2 linked regions of the Filimonas lacunae genome follow. The protein of the gene in region 1 interacts with the protein of each later gene in a pairwise test. Links are inferred from orthologs where the notes say so. Each region holds a gene or a part of one and is shown in the gene's direction. Other genes may lie near its edges.

What was found. The genes of interacting proteins can lie anywhere in the genome.
Region 2: the proteins of def (region 1) and FLA_RS25800 interact in binary tests that used the Escherichia coli proteins (3 or more experiments, as listed by UniProt). The link is inferred for Filimonas lacunae from one-to-one orthologs.

The regions. Positions count from the first base shown.
Region 1 is NZ_AP017422.1:5,526,597-5,534,528, reverse strand. Bases 833-3,644 are described here. They hold def (peptide deformylase), read left to right. Parts: upstream 833-1,855; coding sequence 1,856-2,434; downstream 2,435-3,644. Other genes in these bases: FLA_RS21840 (RluA family pseudouridine synthase), read right to left, coding at 3,363-3,644; FLA_RS21845 (hypothetical protein), read left to right, coding at 2,434-3,366; ruvX (Holliday junction resolvase RuvX), read left to right, coding at 1,404-1,817; FLA_RS21860 (UbiA-like polyprenyltransferase), read left to right, coding at 833-1,396. In the rest of the region: FLA_RS21865 (RNA methyltransferase), read left to right, coding at 1-464; more of FLA_RS21860, read left to right, coding at 473-832; more of FLA_RS21840, read right to left, coding at 3,645-4,427; lipoyl(octanoyl) transferase LipB, read left to right, coding at 4,463-5,146; FLA_RS21830 (hypothetical protein), read right to left, coding at 5,133-5,930; FLA_RS21825 (1-aminocyclopropane-1-carboxylate deaminase/D-cysteine desulfhydrase), read right to left, coding at 5,972-6,721; FLA_RS21820 (nucleotidyltransferase family protein), read left to right, coding at 6,943-7,842. UniProt on the Escherichia coli protein: Removes the formyl group from the N-terminal Met of newly synthesized proteins. Requires at least a dipeptide for an efficient rate of reaction. N-terminal L-methionine is a prerequisite for activity but the enzyme has broad specificity at other positions.
Region 2 is NZ_AP017422.1:6,566,785-6,574,773, reverse strand. The notes cover bases 2,621-5,489. They hold FLA_RS25800 (aspartate-semialdehyde dehydrogenase), read left to right. Parts: upstream 2,621-3,494; coding sequence 3,495-4,484; downstream 4,485-5,489. Other genes in these bases: FLA_RS25790 (DUF2461 domain-containing protein), read right to left, coding at 4,928-5,489; FLA_RS25795 (MmcQ/YjbR family DNA-binding protein), read left to right, coding at 4,575-4,919; FLA_RS25805 (M13 family metallopeptidase), read left to right, coding at 2,621-3,226. Outside these bases: FLA_RS25810 (PfkB family carbohydrate kinase), read left to right, coding at 160-1,086; more of FLA_RS25805, read left to right, coding at 1,190-2,620; more of FLA_RS25790, read right to left, coding at 5,490-5,596; gliding motility-associated ABC transporter ATP-binding subunit GldA, read right to left, coding at 5,622-6,527; FLA_RS25780 (DUF6814 family protein), read right to left, coding at 6,545-6,760; FLA_RS25775 (MFS transporter), read right to left, coding at 6,782-7,989.

The DNA.
Region 1 (7,932 bases):
TTTTGGATAATATCCGGAGTATGCATAACGTGGGTAGTGTGTTTAGAACAGCGGATGCATTTTTGGCAGAAGGAGTAGTTTTGTGTGGCTATACGCCGCAACCGCCACACCGCGACATTCATAAAACGGCGCTGGGCGCTACGGAGTCGGTAGATTGGGTGTATACACCTACTACCCTGGAAGCCGTATTGCAATTAAAAGAACAGGGCTACCGGGTGCTGGGTATTGAACAAACCGAAGGCAGCATTTCGCTGGAAACCTATACGGCCCAACCGGGTGAGAAAATAGCAGTGGTGTTTGGGAATGAAGTAGAAGGGGTGGATCAGGATGTGCTACAACATTGCGACGGTTGCCTGGAAATTCCGCAACTGGGCATGAAGCATTCTTTAAATATATCTGTGGCGGCGGGCATTGTGTTATGGAAATTATCTGAACAACGCATTATTGATTTAAAAAGAGGATAACACTGTATATGAGTACTGTAAAGAATTATCTGAGCCTGGTAAAATTTTCACATACCATTTTTGCGCTCCCTTTTGCATTGATAGGTTTTTCGCTGGGAGCTTTTAATGGCGGCCTGCATACGGTAAGCCTGAACAAAAGCATTGGCTGGGCAGGTGATATTACCAATGGACTTAACTTTAAAGAAACCAGTATAAAGTTGTTGCTGGTATTGGTGTGCATGGTTACTGCCCGTAGTGCGGCTATGGCTTTTAACCGTTACCTGGATCGCAGTTTTGATGCTAAAAATCCGCGTACCGCCATTCGTGAAATACCCAAGGGCATTATTTCGGCCAACAGCGCTTTACGCTTTGTGATTTTAAACTGCGTGCTTTTTGTTATCGCTACTTTTTTTATCAATTCTATTTGTCTTTTCCTGTCGCCCATCGCTTTGTTTGTCATTCTTTTCTATAGCTATACCAAGCGTTTTACGCCTTTGTGCCACCTGGTGCTGGGGTTAGGCCTTTCGTTAGCGCCTATAGGAGCCTACCTGGCGGTAACAGGCCGTTTTGACCTGCTGCCTATTTTGTTTTCGTTCGCCGTTATTTTTTGGGTAAGTGGCTTTGATGTCATCTATGCCCTGCAGGATATTGATTTTGACCAGTCGCAGGAACTGTATTCTATACCCTCTGTATTGGGTAAGAAAAAGGCTTTGCGTGTTTCGGAGCTGTTGCATGTGTTAAGTGCAGCCTGCGTAATGGCAGCCGGTGTGTATGGTGGTTTTCATGTTATTTTCTGGGTGGGCATTGCGGTGTTTGTGGGGATGCTTATTTACCAGCATTCTATTGTAAAGCCGGATGATTTAAGTAAGGTGAATATTGCTTTTATGACTGCCAATGGTATTGCCAGCGTGGTGTTTGGCGTTTTGGTAATAGCTGATCTGTTGATTTTTTAAAACGTTTATGGCACGTATTATTTGTGTGGATTATGGTGGAAAGCGCACGGGGCTGGCAGTAACAGACCCGATGCAGATTATTGCCACCAGCCTTACTACGGTGGAAACCAAAGAACTTTTTCCGTTTCTGAAAAACTATTTTCAGCAGGAGCAGGTAGAACTGATACTGGTAGGAGAGCCTAAAAACTGGGACGAGAGCGATACACATGCCACCCCTTTGGTGAATGCTTTTGTGAAGCGGCTGGCGAAAGAATTTCCGGCTATGCCTGTGAAAATGGTGGATGAGCGGTATACTTCTAAAATGGCATCGCAGGCCATGGTGGAAATGGGAATGAAAAAGAAAGACCGCCAGAAAAAGGGCAATGTAGACCAGATTGCAGCAACTATTATGTTACAGGAGTATATGCGTAGTTTGCTGTAAGAGATTTTAAAAACACTAAAATTTGTTTAAGTTAGTATATGATTTTACCAATTGTAGCTTACGGTGCACCTGTTTTAAGAAAGGTGGCACAGGATATTACTCCGGAATACCCGGGTTTGGAGAAGCTGATCGCTGATATGTGGGAAACCATGTATGCCAGCAGTGGGGTAGGGCTGGCTGCTCCTCAAATTAACCGCGACATTCGTTTGTTTGTTGTAGATAGTGCGCAGATTTTTGAAAACCAGGAAGAAGATGAAAAGGGCGAATACCCGGACGAACCTGGTGTTAAAAAGGTGTTTATTAATGCGCATGTGATGGCTACAGATGGCAAGGACTGGCCTTATAATGAAGGTTGTTTAAGCATTCCTAAGATCAGGGAAGACGTAATGCGTGCGGAAAAAGTAACGCTTACTTACCAGGATGAAAACTGGAAAGAGTATACGGAAACCTTTAACGGCATTACTGCCCGGGTTATTTTGCATGAATATGACCATATTGAAGGCAAGTTGTTTATAGACTATCTGAAACCTTTAAAAAGAAAGATGTTACAGGGTAAACTGAATGACATTAGTAAGGGTAAAGTACGGGTAGACTATAAAATGACCTTTGCCAAATAATGCGGAGTTTTACCGCGATATTATTGTGTACCGTTGTATCCGGCCAGCTACTGGCGCAGGATACAACGGTTGTTTTTGAAAACACCACGCTGGCACTGCCGCCTGTTATTGTACGTAATAATATGGATTACAAAAGCCTGTTAGAGCGTATTAAGAACGATACCACTTTTTATAAAGCTTTCCGCAATCTTCGTATTGTGGAGTTCTCTGCCCTGAATGATATTACCATGCTGGATAAAAAGGGCGCTTCTATAGCCAGCTATTACAGCCGAACCAGGCAACACAGGGATAATGGTTGCCGCACTACCGAAGTACAGGAGTTAAAAACCACCGGTGATTTTTTAACCCCGGACAGTGGCTTTAACTACCTCACGGGTGAAATGTATGCCAGCCTGTTTTTAACCCGTGGCCGGGTATGTGGCGAAAACAATATTGTGCAGGGTACTGCTATTAGCACAGATGGTAAAAAGGGAATGGCCAAGCATAAAGAACAATTGAAAATGTTGTTTTTTAATCCAGGCAAGAAAATTCCGGGGATACCTTTTGTGGGCAATAAACTGGACCTGTATGACGACCGGGCGCATAAGTTATACAACTACCGGTTAGATTATACAGAGTATAAAGGACATTATGCCTATGTGTTTTCGGTAAAGCCTAAAGACGATTTGGGCACGTTTAAGAAGGATGATATTGTAGTAGATAATATGACCACCTGGTTTGATGCCACTACCATGGAGGTGCTGGCCCGCAACTACTCGCTCAGTTATAAAGCCGGTGTGTACGACTTTGATGTAAGCATGGAAGTGGAAATGACCCGGATAGGCGATTTGCTGGTGCCTGCCGTGCTGCGTTATTCCGGTAACTGGAATGTGATATTAAAAAAGCGGGAACGAGCCCGCTTTACTGCAACATTATTTGATTTTAAGAATTAGCCTTCCTGGTTAATCTGGCTGGCTTTGGCCTTTACATACGTACGCCATTTGTCCAGCACCTGTAAAATATCATCCGGTACAGGCGATTCAAAAAACATTTCCTTTTGAGTTACGGGGTGTATAAAGCCCAGTGTTTTAGCGTGCAGGGCACAGCGTGAACATATGTCAAAACAGTTATCTACAAACTGCTTGTATTTAGTATACACCGTTCCTTTCAATATTCTGTCGCCACCATATTCCCAGTCGTTAAACAGGGTATGGCCAATATGTTTCATATGCACCCGAATCTGGTGGGTACGGCCTGTTTCCAGCACACATTCCACCAGGGTGGTATAATGAAAACGTTCCAGCACTTTATAATGGGTAATGGCATGTTTGCCTACTTCGCCCTCGGGGTAGGCGGCAAACTGCTTTCTAAAGCGTTCGTGGCGTGCTATATGGGCTTCAATGGTACCTTCTTCCTGCTCTACATCGCCCCACACCAGTGCCACATATTTGCGCGAAACGGTATGGTTAAAGAATTGCTTGGCCAGGTGGGCAGCTGCTTCTGATGTTTTGGCTATTACCAATAAGCCGGTAGTGTTTTTATCAATCCGGTGCACCAGGCCATAACGTGGTAAATCTTCTTCTACCAGGCCGGGGTTTTGTTGCAACAGGTGATAAGCAATACCATTGAGCAGAGTGCCGGTGTAGTTGCCTACGCCAGGATGCACTACCATATTAGGTGGTTTGTTCACAACCATAATGGCATCATCCTCGTAAACAATGTTCAGCGGAATGTTCTCAGGTTTAACCTCTGTATAATCAGGGTTCACCAGGCTCATGAGCACTATTTCATCTCCGGGCCTTACTTTATAGTTATTCTTTTCCTGTTTGCCGTTTACCGTTAAAAAACCTGCTTCTATAGCATTCTGGATTTTATTACGGCTGGCACCTTCCAGTCGTATTTGAACCCATTTGTCAATGCGCATAGGTTCCTGTCCCTTATCAACGTGATACACTTTTCGCTCATACACCTCGTCGGGGGTTTCCTCCTGCGGTATGTCCAAATCTTCTGCCATGCCGCAAAAATAGGGGAAGTACGTACTTTTGCACTATGAAAGCCGTTTTTTTTGAAGACCTGGGCATGCGTTCTTACAAAGAAGTATGGGATTACCAGGAGGGATTATTGAAGGAAGGAGTAAGCAGGAAGTCCAGAGAGCCAAAAGAACAGGTGGAAAACCGGCTGATTTTTACGGAACACCCGCTGGTGTACACCCTGGGAAAGAGTGGCAAACCGGAGCATGTGCTGCTGCCGAAAGAGGGACTGGAGGAAAAAGGAATAGAATATTTTCACGCCAACAGGGGGGGAGATATCACTTTTCACGGCCCCGGCCAGCTGGTAGGGTATCCCATTTTAGACCTGGAGCAGTTTAAAACCGACTTAGGCTGGTATTTACGCAGCCTGGAAGAGGTATTTATTTTAACCATGGCCACTTATGGCCTGAAAGGGGAGCGTAGCGCCGGCGAAACAGGGGTGTGGATGGATGCAGATGTGAAGGGCAAAGAGCGTAAAATATGCGCCATGGGCATACGGTGCAGCCGGTGGGTAACCATGCACGGTTTTGCCTTTAATGTAAATACCAACCTGGATTACTTCAATTATATTATTCCCTGCGGTATACAGAATAAACAGGTTACTTCCCTGGAAAAAGAACTGGGCGGCCCGGTTCCGTTCGAGGAAGTAAAAGCAGAAGTAAAAAGAAACTTTGAAAAGGTTTTTGAAGCTAAAATTCTTTAGCGATATAGAATTTGTTGTGCTCCTTTAGTTTTCCATCTTCAAACAAGTCGAAAGAAAACCACCCGGCATGGATAAAGTCACTCTTGTCCAGTGTAAGCTGGGTGTCTTTTACCCGGTTAATGGTATACAGTACTTTGCCGTCGGCATCGTACATCACCACTTTGTAATGCTTTTGCATGGCATCGGGCAGGTGCATCATTACATATCCTTCTCTATTGGTGAAAATGTAAATGCTCGGGCGCCAGGTAGGAGGTTGTGGTATAAAAGGCTTAATAATAATTTCATCTTCGCCAACAGCAAAAAGGCTGTCTTTGGTTTTATACAGGATAGAATCTCTGAATTTTTTATACTGGGCAAACGGGATGCGCGTAATTACAGAATCACTCTTTTTAATAGTGAACAGGGTATTGGAGCTGGAGTCCAGCAAACCAGTACTAACAAAGCCGTCTGTAATTTTTTTAGAAGGTGTGAAAAAATAAGCTCCGCCTTGTAATACGTAGAATATACGATACCACATTTTAGGCGCAGGGGCCTTGGTATCTACAATACCGTTTTGTGGTAACTCGGGAGAAGGCGTGGAGAAAAAGGTTCGGAAGTTTTTTCCACTATCAAAAGAGCGTTGAACGTTCAGTTGAATGCAGGATTCGTAAGGGTTTACCCAACTGATGGATACCCTGTTCTGGCCTAAGTCTCTGATCGTAAATCCGGGTAAAGTATCCTGAGCCTGTAAAGTTGCTGCCACTGCTATCAAACAAACCAGTAAAATATAAATCTTTTTCAACATCCGAGTCCTGCAATTTGCACGCAAAGATAGGCCTGCGCGTGTTATGAAAATGGTAACGTACCTGTAGGTAACGAAAGGTTACCCTGTAATCCGCCGCTATGAATAAAAAGAACGTTACTACCCTGCGGGATAGTATGTGATTGTATCATTTGTTCCATAGCATAAAATGCTTTGCCTGTGTACACAATATCTAATGGTAACTGATATTGCTGCCAGCATTGTTTAATATAGTCAATTAATAGTGCAGGATGCTTGCCATACCCCCCAAAATGGTAAGCATGTTGTATGGTAAATTCAGCTGCTTCCTGCCCGGTGAGTAATTTTTTTACCTGTTGCTCCAATTCCATATTGCCTTTCATGGCGCTAATACCTATTACCTGCTGGCCTGCATGCGCTGCCCTTATTATACCGGCAAGCATGGTGCCTGTTCCCGTAGCGGCAACTATATGTGTATATTTTTCTATATGCGATGCCAGGTGCAGAATACTTTCTGCACCATGAGCGCCTTCTACACCATATCCTCCTTCATTTATCCAGTAGTATGCGGGATGTTGCTGTTGTATGGCTTCTTTGTTTTTGTAAGCTTCCCGGCTGATGTAACACAATTCCATGCCATAAGATTGCGCCGCTAAAAGTGTGTGGGAGAGCACTGCAGGCTTTTCTCCTCTTATAAAACCTTTACAGGGAATTTGTAACAGGTGGCAGGCGAAAGCGGCGGCTACAATGTGATTTGACCAGGCTCCGCCAAAGGTGGCTATAATTCTGGCATTATATTGGGTGGCCTCGTGCAAGTAATATTGGAGCTTAAACCATTTATTACCACTTATTATAGGGTGTATTAGATCTACTCGTAATACATCTACCATGCAATTATGGTGAGCAAAACCGACTGTGTTAACTGGTTGAGTAATAACCTGGTTAAAATCTAGGTAGTCTGCTGTAATGCTGTTAAATTTAATATTGGACACTTAAATCGTTTCAATTAGTTTCGCAAAGTTTAAAAAATAATCTTATGCAACCCACACTCGTGATACTGGCAGCTGGAATGGCCAGTCGTTATGGCAGCATGAAGCAAACAGAATCCTTCGGACCTGGAGGAGAAACCATTATGGATTATTCCATATATGACGCTATCCGCGCAGGTTTCCAAAAGGTAGTATTTATTATACGGGAGGATTTTGCTGACAACTTCAAAGCCATTTTTGAGCCTAAGCTGAAGGGTAAAATAGAGACAGCTTATGTGTACCAGAAGCTGGATGCTTTTACGGGTGACAGAGAAATACCTGCTGAAAGAACTAAACCCTGGGGAACCGGTCAAGCTATTTTATGTTTAAAAGGCACCGTGAATGAGCCATTTGCTGTAATTAACGCAGATGATTTTTATGGAGCTGACGCCTTTGTAAAAGCTTATGACTTTTTACTGAAAAAATGTAACAGTAAAGTATTTGCCGTAGTGGCTTACCGCCTGGTAAATACGTTAAGTGATAATGGTAGTGTTAGCCGTGGTGTATTATCCACCGGTAGCAACAACGAAATGCAAGGTGTTACCGAACATACCAAAGTGTTTAAAGAAGGCGATAAAATTGTGTTTGAAGAGGGCGACCGTAAAGGTGAGCTGACTTCCGATACACAGGTGAGCATGAACTTCTTTTGCTTTGGCCCTAATTTCATTGATTTATGTGAAAGCCTGTTTGGTAGCTTTTTGGATGCCAACCTGCAAAATCCTAAAGCTGAATTTTTAATGCCTTATGTGGCTGACCGTTTTATTAAGGATGGCCATGGTGTTATTGATGTAATTACAACAGACGCCAAATGGTTTGGTGTAACCTATAAAGAAGATGCACCGGTTGTGAAAGCCAGCATTGAAGCCCAGGTGAATTCAGGAGCTTATCCGCCTGCACTGTGGCCATAATGAGATAGAAAGATATTGTGTATAAAAAAGCCCCGTTATTAATAACGGGGCTTTTACATAGCTACCAGAGTAACTTAACTTTTCAAAACT
Region 2 (7,989 bases), 1.0 Mb from region 1 along the record:
TAGAATTTAGCAGCTCAAAATTTTAGTTTTTTCTCATGTGTATTCTGGCCTGTTTCTACAGGCCGGATATGACACAGAGGAGGCCTATAGCAAAAGATTTGCTTTTATTCTGGCTGAAATATAATAGGTTTGCCCCCGGTAATAAAACCGGAGAAAAATATGTCTTTAATTGTAGTGGGAACTATGGCGTTCGATGATATAGAAACGCCCTTTGGAAAATCAGATAAAATTATTGGAGGATCAGCTACTTACGTTGCTTACGCAGCCAGCAACTTTGTACAGCCTATATACCAGGTTTCTATTGTAGGAAACGATTTTCCGCAAGCAGAAATGGATTCGCTTAAAAAGCGTGGTGTGGCACTGGAAGGTGTAGAAGTGGTGCCTGATAAAAAGTCTTTTTTCTGGAGCGGCCGTTACCATATGGATATGAACACCCGCGACTCACTGGTTACAGACCTGAACGTTCTGGCCGACTTTAATCCTATTATTCCTGAGAGCTACCAGAATGCTGAGTTTCTGATGCTGGGCAACCTGATGCCTAAGCTGCAGAAGTCGGTGATACAGCAGATGAAAAAACGTCCCAAGCTGATAGTACTGGATACTATGAACTTTTGGATGGACACTGCTATGGATGATTTGAAAGAGGTGTTAGGCATGGTGGATGTGTTGTTGATCAATGATAGCGAAGCACGCCAGTTATCTAATGAATTTTCATTAGTGAAAGCGGCGGCTAAAATACAGGCAATGGGCCCTCGTTACCTGATTATTAAAAAGGGGGAACATGGGGCGTTGCTATTCCACGAAAACAGCGTGTTTGTTGCACCTGCTTTACCACTGGAAGAAGTGTTTGACCCAACCGGAGCTGGTGATACGTTTGCCGGTGGTTTCATTGGCCATATTGCCAAAACCAAAGATGTATCGTTTGAAAACATGAAAACAGCTATTATAGTAGGTAGCGCCATGGCCAGCTTCTGTGTTGAAAAGTTTGGCACCCAGCGTTTAACCGAAATCAGCAAAGAAGATATTGATGCGCGCCTGGATGCTTTTGTGCAACTGGTGAATTTTGATATTGACCTGGTTGGATAATATCTGTATAGGTATTTATAACTAATAATTTTAATGATTAAATAAAAAAGACTTCCTGCATAGGAAGTTTTTTTATTTTTCCAAATAGTCTTAAAAATTGATAATGATGAAAAAATACATTTATGCATTATCTGCGGCGGGCCTGCTGGCAGCAGGATTAACCGCCTGTAGTAATGATAAAGGCAAAACGGAGCAACATTTTTTAGAAGTAGCTAATATAGATTCATCTGTACGCCCTGCTGATAACTTCTTTTTATATGTAAACGGCAGCTGGATAAAGAAGGCTGAAATACCGGCCACGGAAACGGGCGTAGGTTCTTTTACCGACCTGGATAAAAGCACCCGTGAGCATGTGAAGTCTATACTGGAAGAAGCCGCAAAAGGCACTTATGCCAAAGGTAGTGTAGAGCAACTGGTGGGCGACTTTTATGCCGCCGGTATGGATTCGGCCACTATTGAAAAAAGAGGATACGAGCCCGTGAAGCCCTTGTTACAACAAGTGGACAAATTAACAGATGCCGCTTCTATCATGGCTTTTGAAGCCAGTATGGAAAAAGATGGCTTCGGTTCTTTTTTACCTGCTTATGTAGGTCCTGATGAAAAGAATAGTAGTGTAAATACCATTGCCTTTTTTCAGGGTGGTTTAGGTTTGCCAGACAGGGATTATTATTTCAAACAAGATCCTGCTACCTTGAAAGTAGTAGCTGCTTATAAAAAACTGATCACCGATCTGTTTCAATTAACAGGAGTAGATTCTGTAACCGCTGCTAAAAACACAGAAACGGTATATGGTATTGAAAAGCAACTGGCAGCAGTGCATCGCACCAATGTGGAGTTAAGAGATCCACAAAGCAATTACCACCGTTTTGCTGTTGCACAATTGCAGGAGCAACAACCGGTTATTGGCTGGAAAAACTACTTAGGCCAACTGGGCATTAAAGCCGATTCGGTGAACGTGGGTCAGCCTGCTTATTATACCCTGGTGAACAGCCTGTTAAAAACAGTACCTGTTGAGCAATGGAAAGTATATCTTACTGCACACCTGTTACAATCTACTGCCGGTGCATTAAGCACTCCTTTTGTAAATGCTTCTTTTGCTTATACACAGGCATTAACCGGTGCTAAAAAAATAAAGCCACGTTGGGAAAGAATGTACCGCTCGGTAGATGGTAGCCTGGGCGAAGCTTTAGGCCAGTTATATGTAAAGAAATACTTTACAGAAGACGCTAAAAAGCGTATGCTGGAACTGGTGAACAACCTGGAAAAATCGTTCGACAACCGCATTGCACACCTGGACTGGATGAGCGACAGCACCAAGCAGGTAGCCAAAGACAAGCTGCATGGGTTTTTAAAGAAAATTGGTTTTCCTGATAAATGGAAAGACTATAGCAAAGTGGATGTAAGCAAAGACAAATACTTTGAAAACCTGGTGGCAGCAGCACGCAACGAGCATAACTTCCAGGTGGGTCAGGTGGGTAAGCCGGTAGATAAAACTTTATGGCAAATGACACCTCCTACTATCAATGCTTACTATAACCCTACTATCAACGAAATCGTATTTCCTGCCGGTATTCTGCAGTTTCCTTTCTTCGATCCTAATGCCGATGATGCTATCAACTATGGTGGCATAGGCATGGTAATAGGTCATGAAATGACACATGGCTTTGACGATCAGGGTTCGCAGTATGATAAAGATGGCAATATGAAAGACTGGTGGAATACCCAGGACAAACAAAAGTTCCAGGAAAAAGTGAAGCAGGTGATCAACCAGTATAACGGCTTTACGGTGCTGGACAGCGTGCATGTAAACGGTGCATTAACCACTGGCGAAAACATGGCTGACATTGGCGGTATTGCTATTGCATGGGATGCATTTAAAATGACGAAGCAAGGCCAGGATACTACTAAGATCGATGGCTTTACGCCTGCTCAACGCTTCTTTATGTCGTTTGCCCAAATCTGGCGCAGCAAGTATAAAGATGAAACAGTGTTACAGCGTATTAACACCGATCCGCATTCACCTGCTATGTGGCGTGTGCTGGGGCCGTTAATGAACTTTACGCCTTTCTATGAAACTTATAACGTAAAAGAGGGCGACAAAATGTACAAGCCGGAAAGTGAAAGAATTAAAATCTGGTAGCGCGTTTTTTGACTTTTTTTGAAAAAAAACTTGTGATTTTTGAATTTTCACTACTTTCGCTTCGTAATGATGCAAACAACGAAACAGATTAAACGTAACAAGAAACATTTTTCCAGCGGGGAAGGTGCCTAAACGTTTTGTGTGTATCGACAACATAACTGACAGCCTTCTCCGCACGGGGAAGGCTGTTTTTTTTACATCATATCATATTGAATAACCATTATTAACAACAAAAAGCCTCCTTGAAAGGAGGTTTCAGGAGGGTAACATGAAAGTAGCTGTAGTAGGCGCCACCGGTTTAGTAGGCACCAAAATGTTGCAGGTTTTAGCAGAACGTAATTTCCCGGTAACCGAACTGGTTCCAGTAGCCTCAGAAAGATCTGTAGGTAAAGAAGTTGAGTTTAAAGGAGTTAAGTACAAAATCGTAAGCATGGCCGACGGCATCGCCGCTAAGCCTGATGTAGCTATCTTTTCAGCAGGTGGCAGCACTTCCCTGGAGTGGGCTCCTAAATTTGCCGAAGCGGGTGTTACCGTTATCGATAACTCTTCTGCCTGGCGTATGGACCCTACCAAAAAACTGGTAGTGCCTGAAGTAAATGCCGATGCATTAACTGCCGAAGATAAAATCATTGCTAACCCTAACTGCAGCACTATTCAAATGGTGGTGGCCCTGAATCCGCTGCACAAAAAATATAACATCAAACGAGTGGTGGTAAGCACTTACCAGAGTGTAACCGGTACCGGTAAAAAAGCGGTAGACCAGCTGTTTAACGAAAGAAAAGGCGCCGAAACTGAAATGGCGTATAAATATCAGATTGACCTGAACGTAATTCCTCAGATTGATGTGTTCCTGGATAACGGTTACACCAAAGAGGAAATGAAAATGGTAAAAGAAACCAACAAAATTTTACGTGACGATTCTATCCGTGTAACGGCTACTACCGTTCGTATTCCTGTAGTAGGTGGCCATAGCGAAAGCGTAAACGTAGAGTTTAGCAACGACTTTGACCTGGAAGAAGTAAAAGAGATTTTACGCAATGCACCAGGTGTAGTATTGCAGGATGATACTACCAACCAGGTATACCCAATGCCACTGTGGGCGCACGAAAAAGATGAAGTGTTTGTAGGTCGTTTACGTCGTGATGAGTCGCAGCCTAACACCTTAAACATGTGGATTGTGAGCGATAACCTGCGTAAAGGTGCCGCTACCAATGCCGTGCAAATTGCAGAATACCTGCAGGGTAAAGGATTACTCTAGTTTTTATATAACAAAGCCATTAAGCAACAGCATTGCTTAATGGCTTTTGTCTTCGTTTGCTTCCCTTCCTGAACTATAAACAGCCATGTTATGAACATTGAACACCTGCGTAATTATGCGTTATCATTGCCGGATGTATCGGAAGAGTTTCCTTTTGGCAATGAAACACTGGTGTATAAAGTGAAGGGAAAAATATTTATGCTTTGCGGAATGGATAGTGAGCCTTTACAGTTTAATGTAAAGTGCGATCCTGATAAGGCATTGGAGCTGCGGGAGCAATACCCGGCCATCATACCGGGCTATCATATGAATAAGAAACACTGGAACACCGTTATTATAGATGGCAGCCTTTCCTTTGCGCTGGTAAAAGAAATGATCAGCGATTCGTACCAGCTGGTGTGGAAAAGCCTGCCTAAAAAACTGCGGGAAGGGTAGGTGTAAGGCTACTCCACCGAGCGGTTGATAAAATCCAGTAACGGCTGTATGGTTTCAAAAGCTTCTAATACTTTCTTTGGAAAGCCTTTGGATAAAAGGTCTTCGTCGTTTACAGGACAGCTGGCAATAAAGCTTTTAAATTTCAGGTATTCTATAGCCGGGTTATCTAATTCATAACCTTTGGGCGGACGGCTTAACTTTAAATCGTCTGCGTTTTCCAGTCCGTTATATACTTTAATAAACTTCTTGCTTTTTACTATGCCTTCAAACTCTTCCAGGCAATAGTCAATTTCCTGTCTTACCTTTTTTAAAGCATCCGGTTCGGGCATCCATAAGCCACCACCAATAAAACTGTTTCCTCCGGGTTCTACATGAATGTAATAACCAGCGTATACACTCTTTTTGCCGTCGCGTTTAAAGCTGGCACCAAAGTTTGATTTATAGGGCGCTTTGTCTTTACTAAAACGTACATCGCGGTTAATGCGAAAAACGCATTGCTTCGCTTCCAGCTCGGCTATGGTAGCATCTTTTTTACCGTGCTGTTCAATAATCTCTTTTACCAGTGCGGCAAAATCTCCTTTGGCTGCGTCATACTCTTTCCTATGTCCGTCAAACCACTCTTTCGCATTGTTCTTTTTCAGTCCTTTCAAAAACTGAAGCGTACTTGCCTGTAACATATAAACGGATTAAACGTGTTGCTAACTATTTGTCGCCTGTTAAGCTGCGAAACAACTCTTCCAGGTTGCCGCCTTCATTTTGTAACTGGGTAATATTCAGGTTTTCTTTCAGGGCCAGCTCCATCAGTTGCTTGCGGGCGGCATTGTTGTCGCTGGTTTGTAACTGCCAGGTGTGCGTGTTAATTTTATTCACGTTGTTCACAGCTGGTAATCTGCGCAGCCATTCATCTTCCAGGGCTTCTTCAAAAGAAACCTTTATAGCGTTGTTGTCGCCTTTTTGCAGGTCGGCCAGCGGGCTGTCGGCTACCAGTTGTCCTTTGTTAATAATGATAACACGACTACAAATAGCCTGCACCTCCTGTAAAATATGGGAAGAAAAGAGTACGGTTTTATGAATACCCTGCTCTTTGATTACGTTGCGTATTTCTACTATCTGGTTGGGATCTAAACCGCTGGTGGGTTCGTCCAGTATCAGCACCTCGGGGTCGTGTACCAGGGCAGCGGCCAGGCCTACACGTTGCTTGTAACCCTTAGACAGCTGCACTATTCTTTTTTTGCTTTCGAGGGTAAGCCCGGTAAGCGCAATCACTTCTTCTACCCGTTTTTTAGCATCGGGTACCTGGTGCACACCTGCCACAAAAGCCAGGTATTCGCGAATGTACATATCTGTATACAGTGCATTGGATTCGGGCAGGTAACCTATTTTACGCTTAATATTAATAGGGTTGTCCTTTACCACAATACCATTAACGGTTACATTGCCGCCATCGGGCTGCAGGTAGCCGGTAATCATTTTCATGGTAGTGCTTTTGCCTGCGCCATTGGGGCCTAAAAAGCCTACTATTTCACCTTTGCCCAGGGTAAACGAAATGTTGTTTACCGCTTTCTGTTCACCATATAATTTGGTCAGTTGTGTAACCGCTATTGACATGGTTCAAAGATAAGGCATCAGCTATCATATTCGCCTTTCAATGCATAGTACCCGAATATCATTAGCCCAACGGCTATAGGAGTAAAAATGGTGATGATAATGATCCAGGGCAGGTATACGTCCTGCACGGGGTTGGCGGCAATTTTGCGCCAGGCTTCCCATATGAGTAAAAAAATAGCCAGGGGACCGGCCAGCAGCCAGAAAATTCCTAAAATGCGTTTAACAAGATTCATATAGCAATGTTGTAGTGGTGGTTAATGCTTTTGGTGTTTAGTGCTTACATATAATGCGCCTATGATAAAACAGGCGGCGGCTATGCCAATAGGATACCATAAGCCGGCCAGCACATCGCCGGAAGGATTGGCGGGTGTTTTAGAATATTCATACATCAACGTGCCTATAAAAGGAACCAGTCCGCCAAACACTCCATTACCTATATGATAAGGCAGGCTCATGCTGGTATAACGTATATGTGTAGGAAACAGCTCTACCAGAAAGGCTGCTATTGGGCCATACACCATGGTAACAAACAGCACCAGCACAAAAATAAAACCTACCACGCGCGAGCCGTACATATGCCCCAGTAACATTGATTTTTTCACCTGTGGAATGGCCTTGTCACGCGAAGTGCCGGCGGCAAAAGTTTTCTTCTGCGTTTCGGTAAGCACACTGCCGTCGGTATAGGTATGCATGGTGCTTACTATTACAGCGCTATCGCCGGTGGACGCATCTATATGGGCAGTGGTTTGCGAAAGACGTTTACCGGCGATTTCTGTTTTATGGCTGGCATCGGCATAGCTATACAGGCTGGCAAAAATGGGGCGATAGCAGATCAACGCTATCAGCATACCTGCCAGCATAATCGTTTTGCGTCCTATTTTATCGCTCAATGCACCAAATACTACAAAAAATGGGGTGGCCAGCAACAGGGCTATGCCCATCCAGGTATTTACTTGGGTGGCATCGAGGTTACAGGTTTTGAGTAAAAAGGTTTGTGCATAAAACTGGCCGGTATACCATACTACACCCTGTCCCATAGTGGCGCCAAACAATGCCAGCAACACCATTTTCAGGTTGGCTTTATGGCCAAAGCTTTCTTTGAGGGGATTAGCAGATACTTTACCCTCGGCTTTCAGCTTTTCAAATAACGGCGATTCCTGCATTTTCAGACGTATAATAATAGACACGCCTACCAATGCTATGCTCAGTAAAAATGGAATACGCCAGCCCCAGTTATAAAAATCGTCTTTGCTTAATAATGTCTGACAGCCAAGTATTACCAGTAGCGATACAAACAGGCCAAGGGTTGCAGTGGTTTGTATCCAGCTGGTAAAATAGCCGCGCCTGTTTTCTGGTGCATGTTCTGCCACATAGGTAGCAGCGCCGCCATACTCGCCGCCCAGTGCCAGGCCTTGCAGTAAGCGTAGTAATAATATCACTACGGGTGCGGCCTTAAAGGTGG